Linked DNA regions of Pirellula sp. SH-Sr6A. The protein of the gene in region 2 interacts with the protein of the main gene of each other region in a pairwise test. Links are inferred from orthologs where the notes say so. Each region holds a gene or a part of one and is shown on either strand. Other genes may lie near its edges.

Region 1 (7,383 bases), 1.9 Mb from region 2 along the record:
GCCAAAGCCGCGAATACGACTCGCGATCGCGTTGCGGTGCATGCGTTGCACCAACACGACGCGCCCGGCTGCGACTTTACGGCAGAACGAATTGTCCACGATCTCCAGATTGAGGGGTATTCGAGATTCGAGGGCGATTTTCATCGGGACGTCATCGAGCGGGCATCGAAGGCGTTATCGATCGGAATCGCGCAAGCGCAAGAGGTTACCCATTACGGTTATGGCGAATCGGAGGTCCGCGAGGTAGCTTCGAATCGTCGAGTCGAGGTGAATGACGATGGAAAAGTCGGGCGAATGCGAGGAAGCAGCTGCAAAATCCCCGAGTTGATTCGCTTGCCCGAAGGAACGATCGATCCCATTGTCTCGGTTTTGGCGTTTTGGAATGAAGACAAACCGATTGCGGTCCTTAGTTCGTATGCTTGCCATCCTCAGAGCTACTATCGGCTGGGTATTCCAAGCCCTGACTTTCCAGGGATTGCCAGATTTATGCGAGGTCAGGACGTCAACGCAGCCTTGCACGTTCATTTCAATGGCGCAGGGGGAAACATTGCTGCAGGAAAATACAATGACGGCTCACATCCAAATCGAATGATTTTGGCCCATCGATTGGCCGCTGGTATGAAGGAGGCATATGAGAACGCGAAGCGAATCGCTGTGGACGGACTGGAGATTCGGTTCGAGACGACTCCGGTTCACCTGCCCGCCGCTCCCCATCTGGACGAGAAGGACCTAATCGCCAAACTCAAATCGATTCCTGCACGCGGTTATATCTCGCTCGCCGATCAACTAGCATGGCTGGAACGAGTCAAGAAAGAACATGCAATCGATATTGGTTGTTTGCATGTGGGGGATGTTCGCATGCTCACCATGCCGGGAGAGCTATTCGTCGAATATCAATTGAAAGCCAAAACAATGCGTCCCGATCTTCACGTCATGATGGCAGCCTATGGAGACTACGGTCCCGGATACATTGGAACCGCCAAGGCGTATGAAGAGGGGGGATACGAAGTCGCTCCCACCTCTTCGAGCGTTTCAGCCGAAGCAGAACCGATCTTGATCGGAGCGATGGAAAATCTGCTCTCCGGAAAAAGCAAGTGAGCGAGAGCAGGATGAAAGGCCGCAAACAAATTTTGGTTGTGGAAGATGAGAAGCATATCGGCACTTTGGTCAAGTACAACTTGGAGGCCGAAGGCTATCGGGTAACTCTCGTCGAAGACGGTCCCACGGCATTGAAGCTGCTTCGCGCGGACCCTTATGCGTTTGATTTGATCATCCTCGATCTCATGTTGCCAGGGATGAGCGGATATGCAGTATGCGAAACATTGCGAAACGAGAAGGTGATGGTCCCCGTTTTGATTCTGAGCGCTCGAAGCTTGTCCGAAGATCGCACGCGTGGATTCGATTGCGGAGCTAATCAGTATCTCACCAAACCGTTCGATCTGGACGAGCTTCTGGCACGGGCCAAGAATCTAATGCGTCTTTATCCGCAGCAATCGACCAAGCCGATGGAGACGGCGGGAACGAAACTCAACGCCATCCGATTCGGAAGAGCGACCATTAACTTCGACACATATGAAGTCGTCGTGGATGATAAAGATGTCAAGATGACGCATAAGGAGTTACAGCTGTTACGGTACTTTGCTGAAAACGAAGGACGCGTTATCAGTCGCCAAGAGCTGTTGGCAGAAGTTTGGGATATGAGCGGCGACATGCAGACCCGCAGCGTCGATCAATTCATGCTCCGTTTACGGAGAATTTTCGAGCTCGATCCGGCCAAGCCGAAGCATTTCCTAACCGTTCGGGACGCGGGCTATCGATTTGTTTCCGATACGCCTCAGTCTCCGGATATATCTCCTCCGATCGATGAACTGGATGTGACGCCGAATCCCTGATCTTTTGTTTTGAGTTGCCCTCTTATCGACGTCTTCCCTATGGTCCATCTAAAAGCTGCTGAACGCATAGAGTGGCTGAGCGATCAAATCCGCCAGCACGATTACTACTATTACGTTCTCGCGGCACCGACCATTACGGACCTGGAGTACGACCGACTCCTTCGCGAACTGCAGGAGTTGGAGGCCCTCTATCCAGAGATGGCCAGTCCCGACAGCCCGACCAAACGATTGGGAGACCGTCCCGTCGATGGCTTGATGCAGGTCGCACATCGAATACCGATGCTCTCCATTGAGAACACCTACACCGAACAAGAGCTTCGTGACTTTTTTCAAAGGACCGAAAAGCTTCTACCTGACGAACGAATCGAATGGGTCGTAGAGCTCAAGGTGGATGGCGTCGCGGCATCGATACGGTACGACAAGGGACTCCTCACCCAAGCCGTCACGCGAGGAAACGGCGAAGTCGGGGACGATATCACGCACAACATTAGAACCATTCGTGGCCTGCCCCAACGTCTCGTCGGAGAGTCCATCCCGGAATGGTTGGAGGTGCGGGGCGAAGTCTACATGCGCAACTCCGATCTGGTCGCACTCAATGAAGAGAGAGTCAAAGCGGGCGAACCGGAGTTCAAAAATCCTCGCAACGTGACCGCTGGGTCGATTCGGCTCTTGGATCCCAAACTTTGCGCTCAGCGGAAGCTGCGATTCCTTTGTCATGGTATCGGCTATTGCGACGGTATCCAGGAGCAGGAACACATGGCGTTTTTGGAGCGAGTCCGCTTGATGGGAATTCCCATCACTCCAGGCGTGAAGGTTTTTACAGACAAAGACGAGCTGATCCAACATTGCAACAGCATTGTCGAAACGCTGCATGAACTCGACTTCGAGGTCGACGGGATCGTCATCAAAGTGAATTCGCTTGAACAACGCGAAACACTTGGAGCTACGAGCAAATCGCCTCGATGGGTGATCGCTTACAAAATTGAGAAGTACGAAGCTGTTACAAGGTTGCTAGAGATCAGAACCCAGATCGGAAAAACAGGGACGATTACGCCTGTCGCCGAATTGGAACCGGTACAACTGGCAGGCACCACCGTCGCGCGTGCGTCCCTCCACAATGCGGAAGAGATCGAGAGAAAAGACGTTCGGGTTGGCGATTGGGTCGTCGTCGAAAAGGCTGGCAAGATCATCCCTCACATCGTGAGAGTCGAACGTCATCGTCGTGAGCATGAGCTACCTCTGTTTCAATTTCCAACCCACTGTCCTGAGTGCGGGTCGGTTCTTCAAAAGGATCCTGCCGGGGTCTATATCCGTTGCGTCTCGAAACAATGCCCGGCGCAGTGGCGTCAACGATTGCGATACTTTGCGAGCCGGGATTGCATGGACATTGAAGGCTTGGGGGAGAAGCTGGTCAACCAATTGGTCGACACCGGATTGGTGCTCAGTCTCGGTGACCTGTATCGACTGAAGCTCGATGATCTTCTCCAACTAGAGCGAATGGGCAAGAAATCGGCTGAGAGTTTGCTAGCGGGAATCGCAACAAGCAAGACGCGAGGGCTCAGTCGCGTCCTGAATGCAATTTCTATTCGGCATGTCGGACAACGAGTCGCGCAAGTCCTCGCTAGACGTTTTGGCACGATCGATGCCCTCATCGCAGCGGAATTGACCACCATCTCCTCCACACCCGAAATCGGCCCGATCATCGCTGCGAGTGTTTATGAGTTTCTACGTAGCCCAGAAGGAACCGAGCTCATCGATCAACTACGCGAAGCTGGCGTCTCATTGGCAACCACGGAGGAGGACACCATTGACGCGTCTGGTCTACTCGCCGACAAAACGATCGTCGTAACGGGTACACTGAGCCGCTTTTCAAGAGACGAGATCGAACGTCGGATCATCAAGCTCGGTGGCAAAGCTGCGAGCAGTGTTTCCAAAAAAACCCATTTCGTCGTCGCTGGGGAAGCTGCGGGCAGCAAGCTTGAAAAGGCTCAGTCGCTCGGCATTCCTGTTTTGACTGAGACGGAATTTATCGAACAATTCCTGAGCGATTCCCCTTCCTAACCTCTCACGCTGGATGGTCGGTACCATGGTAATCCGTTCTGTGTTCCTTTTTTCACGATCGATACGTGCTGTATACCAAGCGATTTTAGGTGCAGCCGTTTGTTTTTCCTTTGCCCCTCGAATGGCGGAAGCGTTCGTCAGCGAAGCGAATGCAAAGAAGCCGAACGTTCTCTTTATCTTGACAGACGACCAAGGGTACGGGGATGTATCGGCTCATGGCAACCCTTTGCTGAAAACGCCGAATATGGATCGATTGCACGACGCCAGCTGTCGCTTCACACGGATGATGGTCGCACCCACGTGCGCGCCCACGAGATCGCAGCTGATGACGGGCCGTCATGAGTTCTTCAATGGAATCACCCACACCATTTTGGAGCGAGAACGATTGCGCCTGGACGCTGAGACGCTCCCGCAAGTCCTTCGGTCCGCGGGGTACCAGACGGGAATATTTGGAAAATGGCACTTGGGGGACGAATCCGATTATCAACCGGGCAATCGGGGATTTGAGGAGGTGTTCATCCACGGCGCTGGGGGAATCGGCCAGTCTTACCCGGGGAGCTGCGGAGACGCACCGGGTAATCAGTACTTCGATCCTTGGATTCTCCACAACGGCAAGTTTGAAAAGACCAAGGGTTACTGCACCGATGTCTTCTTTCAGCAAGCGAGACAGTGGATCAATGAACGCTCCGCCCAAGAGAAGCCATGGTTTGCGTGGATCGCTACCAATGCCCCCCACGCCCCCTACATCGCGAGGCCTGAGGATCGAGCCCTTTATGAAGGGAAGGGTCTCAGCGAGAAAGAAGCTAACTTCTTCGGAATGGTCCATAACATCGACGTCAACATTGGCAAAACGTTGGATATGCTGCGGTCTCTCGCGATCGATCAGGAAACGTTGGTCGTGTTCATGAATGACAATGGAGGCACCGAGGGGGGAAAGACCTTCAACTCGGGAATGCGAGGCCTCAAGGGGACTGCATGGGTCGGTGGAACACGAGCGCTCAGCTACTGGTCGATGCCAGGCAAGATTGAACCGGGGGACTGCGACGTGCTGGCGGGCGGAATCGACGTCGCGACGACGATGCTCGACTTCTTAGAAATACCTTCGAGCCAAAAGTTTTCCGAGCAGGTTCAAGGCAGATCGCTTCGAAGATTCTTGGAAGCTTCTGAGAAGCGAGTGTCAGCAGAATGGACCGATCGGACCTTGGTCGCCCATGTGGGACGGTGGGAAAAGGGAGCGTCACCCGATTCATGCCAATACCGAAATGCGTCGATCCGCAACGATCGTTACGGGTTGGTCAGCGTTGCGGGTGGGACGAAACCAGTATGGCAGCTCTTCGATCTTCGGGAAGACCCCGCGCAGAAGACGAATATCGCTAGCCAACATCCTGAGATCGTTGAGTCCCTTTCGAAGGCTTTCGATCGATGGTGGTCTGAAGCGCGTCCAAATATGGTAAACGAAGATGTGCCACTCGCACCGGTGAATCCATTCAAAGTCCTATTCGAGGCTCAAGTCGGGACCGCCCCATCGCGGTAACGGAGTAGACCAGGCTGCACATCGAGCTCGAGACCATCGAAATCGTTCTGATCGATACGTTCCCAAGCCAGAGCTCCCATCACTGCATTGTCGGTGCAGAGCTCCTTCTGCGCAACGATCAGTTCAATACCTCGCGAGGCACAGGCGGTTTCGAGCTGGGTTCGAAAGCGTCGGTTGGCGGCGACTCCTCCTCCCACGCAAAGGCGTCGTAGTTGGGTCCGCTCCATCGCTTGCAGGCTCTTGCCTACCAAACAGTCGATGACGGATTGCTCAAAGGATGCAGCAACATCGGCTTTCTGCGTTTCGCTTAGATCGCAGGTGCTCCAATCCTGTTTTCCCGTCCCACCGATGTGATATCGAACAGCCGTCTTCAATCCGGAAAAACTGAACTCGAGCCTTGTCGGTTGATCCAGCAATGGGCGAGGGAAAGAGATAGCGGTCGGGTCTCCGGTTTCCGCTAGCTTCGATAGCTGTGGACCACCGGGAAAGGGAAGTCCCAACATGACCGCTACTTTATCGAAGCACTCCCCCGCAGCATCGTCGATGGTGCCGCCAAGATAGTGCCATTGAGTCGCCGACTCGCAGCGATAGAGAGTTGTGTGACCTCCGCTGACGACAAACCCCACACACGGGAAAATCGAACTTTCTCGCCCTAAACCGCATGCGTAGATGTGGGCTTGAACATGATTGATCCCAACAAGTGGTTTGTTCCAGGCCAAAGCGAGTCCCTTCGCGGCGGCTAACCCGACCAGGAGCGAACCAGGTAGCCCAGGGTGCGTGGCAACAGCGATCGCTTCCAGGCTCTTTGGCTCGATTCCGGATTGCTTCATCGCGAAATCGATCACTGGCAAGATGCGTTCCAGGTGAGCCCTCGCGGCAATCTCAGGGACGACGCCGGCGAAGGCTTCATGAAGCTCCTCCTGGGTAGCGATGCACTCACCCAAGATCTTTCCGTCGCGAGTCAAAACCGCAGCGGCGGTCTCATCGCATGTCGACTCGATAGCGAGTAGGTAGCGATCGTTGGGTAGTTGTCCGAAAGCCATTTCACTTCGCTTGGTTGCAAGTCGATTCCAGGGGCGTAAACGAGATCCGCATGCCGGTGCACCTTTAGGTGGCAGTTCGTAGTTTGCTGCGCCAATACCCGTAGCCGAAGTAAATCGCGAGCCCAGCCAACAGCCATAGCACCAGCCGCAGCCAGTTCTCGCCTGGCAGGGAAAGCATCAACAACACACATAGAAAGATTCCCATTCCTGGAAACCAGGGTGAGAATGGACATCGGAAAGGTCGGGGTCGATGGGGGTCGGTGACTCGCAATACCAACACAGACCCGCACACGAGTGCGAAGGCGAACAGGGTGCCGATACTGGTCAAGTCGGCCAGGATGTTGAGGGGCAAAAGACTGGCGGCCGCCGCGACCATCAATCCCGTCAGCATGGTTGACTTGTAGGGAGTGCGGAAGGTCGGGTGAATCGCGCCAAAAAATCCATGAGGCAACAGTCCGTCGCGTGCCATCGCCAAAAAGATTCGCGGTTGTCCCATCATCATCACGAGGAGTACCGAAGTGATTCCTGCGATCGCCCCGACGGTTACGATGAATTGAGCCGATTCGAAACCGACTTGCTCAAAGGCCGTCGCGACGGGTGCGTCTTTGTCGATTTGTCTGTAGGGAACCATGCCCGTCAACACACCAGAGACGAGTACATAAAGCAGGGTACAGATCACCAGCGACCCGATAATCCCAATCGGCAAATCTCGTTTTGGGTTTTTGGCCTCCTCGGCCTGAGTCGAAACCGCATCGAAACCGAGATAGGCGAAGATCACACCAGCGGCTCCAGCGAGCATTCCTTTGTCTGACCAACCAAAGATGGGGGAGCCGAAAAATGTAACTCCGCCGTA
Region 2 (7,861 bases):
CGATCGACCGTGACAACTTGAAAGGGCAGCAGAACCCTTACACTCTGCCCGACGAATCGGCATCCTTTGCGTTCCAGCTTGATTCTGCAGGCTCTTTTTTTGAATGGAAGAAGAACTGAAACGGCAAAACCGTTAAAGTCCAACAATGCTGCCTACGACGCGACATCGCGGAGGCAGTGTTGGTTCGCCATCGATATTCCACTCACAATCGCACCGACGATCCCCACGAAGCCTTGGTCGGTACCACACAAATACAAGTTCTTCAGACGCGTCGTCCCGTCCAGTTGCTTGACAGGGGCTCCATACACCGCGCCGTTGTCGTGAGACGTGAAGCGACGAATGGTCTTGGGAGTGAAAATATCGCTGTCGACGACGTTTCGTCTAAAGTCGGGAATAAACCGAACTGCCGACGCGACGGACTCATCGTACCAGCGATACTTGGCTCGTCGATATTCGTCCTCAGTTAACGACGACCATCGCTGGAAGTCGGCGATCGTTGTCAATCGCATCAAACCTGCTTCCAACTGTCCGTCATCGGGTGCGTAGTCGTAATTGTTGGGGGAGCAGATGACTCCCGTTCGAATATCGCACAACTCCGTCGTGGGTTTGGTCCAATGGAACGTTTCCGAGTCGTTGTAGAACACAATCGTTTTATCGAAACCGATATCGCGGGGCTGGCGATCAAGTACCGAGATGGATTCGATGAATGTCATCTCGCCCGCGGTCGCTACCTCCTCGACCGTCCGGTCTTCACATAGTCGCATCGTTTCGACGATTCCGGCACTTGATAGAATTCGATTCGCCCTCAGTTGGGTTCCGTCTTCCAATTCCACTCCGACGGCACGCCCCTCTTCGACACAGATCTTCGCGATGCCGCTTCGCAGTCGTAGTTCGCCACCCAGCTCGCGATAGCGTCGAACCAAATGCTTCAGGATCAATCGCACTCCCTTGAAGGGCCGGGCGAATCCCTCCAGAAAGATACTGCGAAACATGATGCAGAATTGCCCCCAGTCCATGTCGTGCTCCCGAGCGTTCCCATACCACATCAAGGGACAAAGAAGCATTTCGATGAGCAAGGGATCGCTGAAGATTTCGTTCAAGATCTGGCGCGTGGAGAGCTGAAAATCCTCCTGCTTGAGATCGTCGTAGTCGATCAATTGTCCAAGTAGTTTCTGAAATGCATCCTTCTGCTTAGGAAACTTTTGCTCGACCTCGGTTTGCAGTAGGTGGATATCGTTGTCAAAGTCCAAATGCACGCCGGGAAACGCAATCCGAGAACCGCACTGCTCTGCCAGTTGAAAATCTTCCCATCGAAACCGCAATTGCTTGAGGAGCCTGGCCAAGGGCCCTTTCTTGGTCCCCTTCGCCGTGAAATTCGTCATCGCATGGAGACCGACGTCGAAGTTTCTGCCGTTGAGCCGGTAGAAAGAATTCAGTCCGCCGATAGTCCAGTGCTTTTCCAGAATGCAAACCTTCTGGTCGTAGTGGGCCAATCGAATGCCCGCCGCCAAACCGCTCATCCCCGCACCGATAATGATGGTGTCGTAGGGTTCGTTCACTGTGAGCTTGGAAGGGGATGACATGGACGGATTTGCGTTGGTTGAGTTGGAAAGGTATCAACGAATTCTTAAAGGCCCGACATCAATCGAAGGTTTTGGACAGCGGCACCGCTGGCCCCTTTCCCTAAATTATCCAGCTTGGCAATCAATACCGCCTGCTGGAGCAAATCGTCTCCAAAGACGCTGAGCTCCATGCGATTGGTCCCGTTGAGCGATTGGGCTTCGACTCGTCCACTTTCCGTGGGCGGCACCACGCTCACAAATTCGCAACCCGCGTAATGCTCCCGAAGGCACTCTTCGAGCTGACGAATTTTGGAAACGCCTCGCAACAAATCGAAATGGACCGCGACCTCCACAATCATACCGCTGTGAAAGGAGCCGACCGACGGCAAGAAAATCGGTCTCCGTGTCAGCCCTGTGTACTTCTGCAATTCTGGAACATGCTTGTGCTTCAGTTGCAGGCCATAGACATCGAGGGGTGGTGCTTTTTGAGCAGGATCGGTCGCCTCGTAGGCTTCGATCATTTGCCGTCCCCCTCCCGAGTAACCGCTAAAACCCTGCACGACGAGCGGGTAATCGCTCGGCATCCAGCCGGCTTGGATGAGAGGCCGAGTGAGACCGATGCCTCCGGTCGGGTAACATCCAGGATTGGATACACGATCGGAAATCCGGATTCGTTCAGGCTGCCCGCGATCCAATTCAGGGAATCCGTACGTCCATCCCTCCGCCACGCGGTGGGCTGTGCTAGCGTCGATGATGCGCGGTTTCTTCGCGTTGGCAAGGGAGTCGACGAGCGCAACCGTTTCCCTGGCTGCATCATCATGCAGACAGAGAATGACGAAGTCGACACCCCCAAGAAGCTGCTTCTTCGCTTGGGGATCTTTTCTCGCCGCTGGGTCGATGCTTACCAATTCGAATTGAGGAAGCTCAACCAATCGTTCGCGGATTTGCAGACCTGTCGTTCCTGCCTCGCCATCGATAAAGATCCGTGCCATAGTGGGTTCCCTAGTTGGACTGCGCGATTACTTGACCACGAAATTGACCATACGTCCCGGAACGACGATCGCTTTCACAATCTGCTTTCCTTCGAGCAGTTCATGAATGCGTTCATGACCCCGCGCGGCCGCTTCCAGCTGTTCACCGGTCGCATCGGCCGGAACAAGCACCTTCGCGCGTACCTTGCCATTGATCTGCAAAGGGACCTCCACTTCGCTCGATTTCGTCAATGCTTCATCGAACGCCGGCCAAGGCTGGTAGGCGAGCGAGGTCGTATGCCCGAGCGCTTCCCACAACTCTTCAGCGATGTGGGGGGCATAGGGTGCTAATAGCAAGACGAGAGTCTCCATCGCCTTCTTCGGTCGAACGGCTTCTTTTGTAAAAAAGTTGACGAACTCCATCATCCGGGCGATCGGCGTGTTGACTCCGAGCGATTCGATATCCTTGGTGACGTTCATGATCGTGCTATGGATGACGCGATTCTGCTCCGGTGTCGGCGCGATATCTTGGACCGAGTCGACCAACGCGTTGGTGTCGCTTTGCGTATCGATCATGAGTCGCCAAACGCGATCGAGGAAATTGCGAACGCCATTGACCCCCTTCGTGCTCCAAGGCTTGGTCGCCTCCAAAGGGCCCATAAACATTTCGTAGAGACGAAGCGAATCGGCACCATATTCGGAAACCACCGAATCTGGATTGATGACGTTTCCTCGCGACTTGGACATCTTGTGGGCGCGGCTATCCACGCGAATCGACTCATCAGCGAGGAGAACAAAGCAATCCCCGGATTTGGTTACGGCGGTCTCGTCGACCTTGACCGATTGAACCGGTTGCTTGGTCGCGCGCTCGACAAATCCCGATTCCCCTTTTTCGATCGATGCGGTGCTGACCCACGTGGAATCGCTCCTTTGATACCCGGTGAATTCCACTTCACCTAGAATCATCCCTTGGTTCACCAGCTTCTGAAACGGCTCCGGATGCGAAACATGTCCGCGATCGTAAAGGACCTTGTGCCAGAACCGCGCATAGAGCAGGTGTAGAACGGCGTGCTCGGCTCCACCGACGTAAAGATCGACGGGCATCCACGCTCGCTCCTTCTCTCGATCGACCAGGGCCTTGTCGTTGTTGGGGTCGATAAATCGCAAGTAATACCAGCAGGAACCGGCCCACTGCGGCATGGTGTTCGTTTCGCGGCGATAACGCTTTCCATCGATTGTGACGTATAGCCACTCGTCCGCAGCCTTCGCTAAAGGGGGCTCAGGGCGACCATGGGGTTTGAAATCCTCGAGGTGAGGCAAATCAACAGGGAGTTGATCGCGATCCACGCCCCGCATCCGACCCGTCGGATTTCCGTCCGAATCCAGCTCATGAAGGATCGGGAAGGGTTCGCCCCAGAATCGCTGCCGACTGAAAAGCCAATCTCGCAGTTTGTAGTTCACCGCACCCTTGGCAATGCCCGATTCTGAAAGAATCGAAATCATCTTTGCTTTCGCGTCGTCGGTTCCCAAACCGTCGAGCGGCCCACTGTTCATCGCTTTGCCCGGCCCCGTGTAGCACGCAGTCCCGTCGAGAATGCTCTGCAATGCCTCCCCGGCACATTCGGGGCGCACGACGCAAACCACGGGCAAATGGTAAGCAGTCGCGAACTCGAAATCGCGATCATCGTGCGCAGGAACAGCCATGATGGCTCCCGTTCCATATCCAATCAGCACATAGTCGGCGATCCAAACGGGAATGGGAGTTCCCGTGACGGGGTTGATCGCATACGCACCTGAGAAGACACCGGTCTTTTTCTTGTCCCCGTCGGTACGATCTCGATCGCTCTTGAATGCAGCTGCCTCGCAGTACTTGACTACCGCTTCTTTCTGAGCGGACGTAACAATCTTCTTAACAAGTGGGTGTTCCGGAGCGATGACCATGTAGGTCGCGCCATAGAGAGTATCTGGACGCGTCGTGTAAACGCGGATCGAGTCATCCGGCTGGACTTCGGGGAAAGGTCGTGTTGCGCGAGATGCCTTCCATGATGCGAAGGCCTCCGCGCTGCAAACCGGGAAATCCACTTCGGCACCCGTGCTGCGACCGATCCAGTCGGCTTGCAGTTTTTTGATGCTCGGAGACCAGTCCAAAGCATCGAGATCGTTCAATAGTCGATCGCCGTAGGCGGTGATTCGGAGCATCCACTGCCTCAATGGGATGCGTTGAACGGGATGGCTACCCCGCTCGCTCTTTCCATCGATCACTTCCTCGTTGGCCAATACCGTACCGAGACCGGGGCACCAGTTCACCAGCGCCTCATCCTGATAGGCCAATCGATGGCGGTCTCGATAGGCTGCGACGGCATGCTCACCGGCCGATTGCACGTCCGAAGGGATGGGCAGTTCGGCGATGGGACGTCCTTTTTGTTGCGCGGGGTCGTACCAAGTATCGAATAGCTCGAGGAAGATCCACTGGGTCCATTTGAAATAGGCGACGTCGGTGGTTGCCAAACTTCGATCCCAATCGTAAGAAAAGCCCAACATCTTCAACTGGCGTGTGAAGTTGGCGATGTTCTTTTCCGTACTTACGCGAGGCGGCGTATTGGTCCGGATCGCATACTCCTCGGCGGGAAGCCCAAAGGCATCGTACCCCATTGGGTGCAAAACGGTCTTGCCACGCATTCGGGAATAGCGAGCGACGATATCGGTCGCAGTGTACCCCTCAGGGTGACCTACGTGGAGGCCTTCACCGCTGGGGTAAGGGAACATGTCCAAGACATAGACCTTATCACCTGCAGGCAACTCGGGGCATCGAAAGGTTTTGTTCGATTCCCAATAGTTTTGCCACTTGGGTTCGATAACGGCGGGGTTGTAACGAGGCATTCTGTCTGTCGTCTGTGGAAATCAGTCGGATCGGAAAGGAATCACGCAGAGTGGATCGCACGTCCATCGACAGCGAGCGCCGCTTCGTGGACGACTTCTGCCAACGTCGGGTGGGCGTGGCAGCTGCGGGCGATGTCTTCGCTGCTAGCACCGTACTCCATCGCAATCGATGCTTCTGCGATCAGATCGCCAGCCCGCGCACCGATGATATGGACACCCAGGACGCGATCTGTTTTCGCATCCGCCAGAATCTTGACTCGGCCTTCGATATCCCCAAGGGTCCTAGCTCGGCCGTTCGCACCGTAGGGACCTACTCCCTTGCGATACTCGACCCCCGCTTGCTTGAGCTGCTCTTCCGTCTTTCCAACCGTCGCGATCTCAGGATGAGTGTAAACGATGGCGGGGATGCAATCGTAGTTGAAGTGAGCGTGAATACCGGCGATCCGTTCGACGCACACAACCGCTTCTTCCATGGCTTTGTGCGCGAGCATGGCTCCTCCAATCAAATCCCCGACGGCGTAGATGCTGGGGACAGCCGTGCGATAGGTAGACAAATCGACCGGGACAAACCCTCGTTTGTCGGTTTCTATTCCGACCGTTTCGAGGCCGATGTTGTGAGAGTTGGGGACCCGACCTGCAGCGAGCAGAACGCGGTCGCAGACGATGGGTTCCGCTCCCTTGCAGCGAACCACACACTTGCCATTTTCTACCTTCGCGCTCTCGACCCACGAGTTAAGCCGGAACTCGATTCCTTGGCGAGTGAAGATACGCTGGGCCATTTGGCTCAATTCGTTGTCCATTCCGGGCAAGATGCGGTCCATGGCTTCGAGCACGATGACCTTGCTACCCAAACGGTTCCAGACCGAGCCGAGCTCCAACCCGATGTAGCCCCCGCCAATAACGACGAAATTCTCGGGTACGGCAGGATAAGACAGGGCGGCGGTACTGTTCCCGATCAAGTTTCCATCCTCTTCGACTCCTCGCATGGAAGCGGGGCGGGAACCGGTCGCCAGGATAATATGCTTGGCTTTGATCATGACCGTTTCGCCGGTGAGGAGCCGAACGACGACCGTATTGGGGTCGTGCAGTTGCCCGAGACCGTTGTAACCGGTGACCTTGTTCTTTTTGAAAAGGAGGTCGATCCCGCCGGTTAACGTTTGAACAACTTGGTCTTTGCGTTTCATCATCGCAGCCAAATCCAATTGGACCTGGCCGACCACGACTCCATGATTCCCCAATCCTGCCTTCGTGTCGTGATAGATGTGACTGGATTCGAGAAGGGCTTTGCTCGGGATACATCCGATGCGGAGACAGGTTCCACCGAACTTGTTGTTCTCGTCGATGCAAGCGGCATTCATACCCAGTTGCGCTGCTCGAATGGCGGCGACGTAACCACCGGGGCCACCCCCGAGCACAACCACATCGTGTTCAATAGTCTTCATGGTGCTTTCGTTTTTTTAGAATTGGGCCAGCCGGAACCTTGGAACCGTCACAAAGCTTATCCGTTGAGCTCTAAATTCCAAGGTCCAACGGGCTGAATCCCCGAATGGGAAACGCTTGGTGGGAACTCGTGCATGGGGTGGAATGGGGGGAGGAGGGTTTCAACGGGTGCAAAACCGGTAAACTGAGCAACCTATGATTTCCAAACAAATCGATCGGTGGATCGAATGGACCAAATGGCCGGTTGCCACCCTCGCGACGCTCACGGTTCCCATCACATTGGTTTCCATGGGGCGCTGGCTGTACGCGTCCCTGGCATCGCCCGTTTATTTGGTCATGTTTCTCGCCGGTCTCGGGCTGATTCTGTTCGCTTCTCGTACCTCGTTCGCATCGTCGCGCGTCGTCCGCACTCTCTTTCGGCTTCTGCATGACGCCACGCAAGTTGTCGTGGCGACCCTTTTGTTTCACCCGGTGGTTGCGATTCGGCGCAAAACCAACACCCCGGACTTGTCCCGAGTTCGGTGGCTCGGAAAAGGAAACTGGGTTCTGTTGGCAGCCCCCTATGCCTTTCCACTCTCTACGCTATTGGTCTGGATACCCTCTGTGATCTTGTTTGCCTCGCTGCGCTCGGCCATGCTGGGTTTTGGACTAGGACTTCACTGGGTTTACTTGGTTCACCACTGGAGAACAGGAACCAGCGAATTGAGACGATTGGGGAATCTGTTTTGTTGGATGTTTCTCCCCGCAGTGAATCTCGTGGTCGCAGGGGTCATCTTTGCCTTTGCGATCGGAGGATTTTCCGGTGTGGGCAACTTTCTGGTTGATTGGTTCTCGCTCCCTTGGGATACTTGGAGTTCGATTCGCTCATGGCTCGAATCGCCCCTCCCCTCACCGAAAGCATCATGACGCATTCCCACCTTCGCCCTGCTTCCCGTTTCGCGGGCGCGGCAGGCTTGTTGTTCGCCTCCACCTTGGCTGGCTCGCAGATCCTTCTGTCGGGTTCCGGTA

What was found. Proteins that work in one complex are often made in the same cells at the same time.
Region 1: the proteins of leuS (region 2) and ligA interact in binary tests that used the Escherichia coli proteins (3 or more experiments, as listed by UniProt). The link is inferred for Pirellula sp. SH-Sr6A from one-to-one orthologs.

What each region holds. Positions count from the first base shown.
Region 1 is NZ_CP011272.1:405,019-412,401, forward strand. What follows is about bases 1,521-4,442. They hold ligA (NAD-dependent DNA ligase LigA), read left to right. Parts: upstream 1,521-1,931; coding sequence 1,932-3,953; downstream 3,954-4,442. Other genes in these bases: VN12_RS01290 (response regulator transcription factor), read left to right, coding at 1,521-1,892; VN12_RS01300 (arylsulfatase), read left to right, coding at 3,979-4,442. Outside these bases: VN12_RS01285 (hypothetical protein), read left to right, coding at 1-1,098; more of VN12_RS01290, read left to right, coding at 1,110-1,520; more of VN12_RS01300, read left to right, coding at 4,443-5,487; tRNA (adenosine(37)-N6)-threonylcarbamoyltransferase complex transferase subunit TsaD, read right to left, coding at 5,460-6,530; VN12_RS01310 (amino acid permease), read right to left, coding at 6,595-7,383. UniProt on the Escherichia coli protein: DNA ligase that catalyzes the formation of phosphodiester linkages between 5'-phosphoryl and 3'-hydroxyl groups in double-stranded DNA using NAD as a coenzyme and as the energy source for the reaction.
Region 2 is NZ_CP011272.1:2,297,704-2,305,564, forward strand. Bases 2,382-5,781 are described here. They hold leuS (leucine--tRNA ligase), read right to left. Parts: upstream 5,414-5,781; coding sequence 2,582-5,413; downstream 2,382-2,581. Other genes in these bases: argC (N-acetyl-gamma-glutamyl-phosphate reductase), read right to left, coding at 2,382-2,554; lpdA (dihydrolipoyl dehydrogenase), read right to left, coding at 5,455-5,781. Also shown: VN12_RS09030 (phytoene desaturase family protein), read right to left, coding at 153-1,583; more of argC, read right to left, coding at 1,628-2,381; more of lpdA, read right to left, coding at 5,782-6,855; VN12_RS09050 (hypothetical protein), read left to right, coding at 7,049-7,759; VN12_RS09055 (GDSL-type esterase/lipase family protein), read left to right, coding at 7,720-7,861.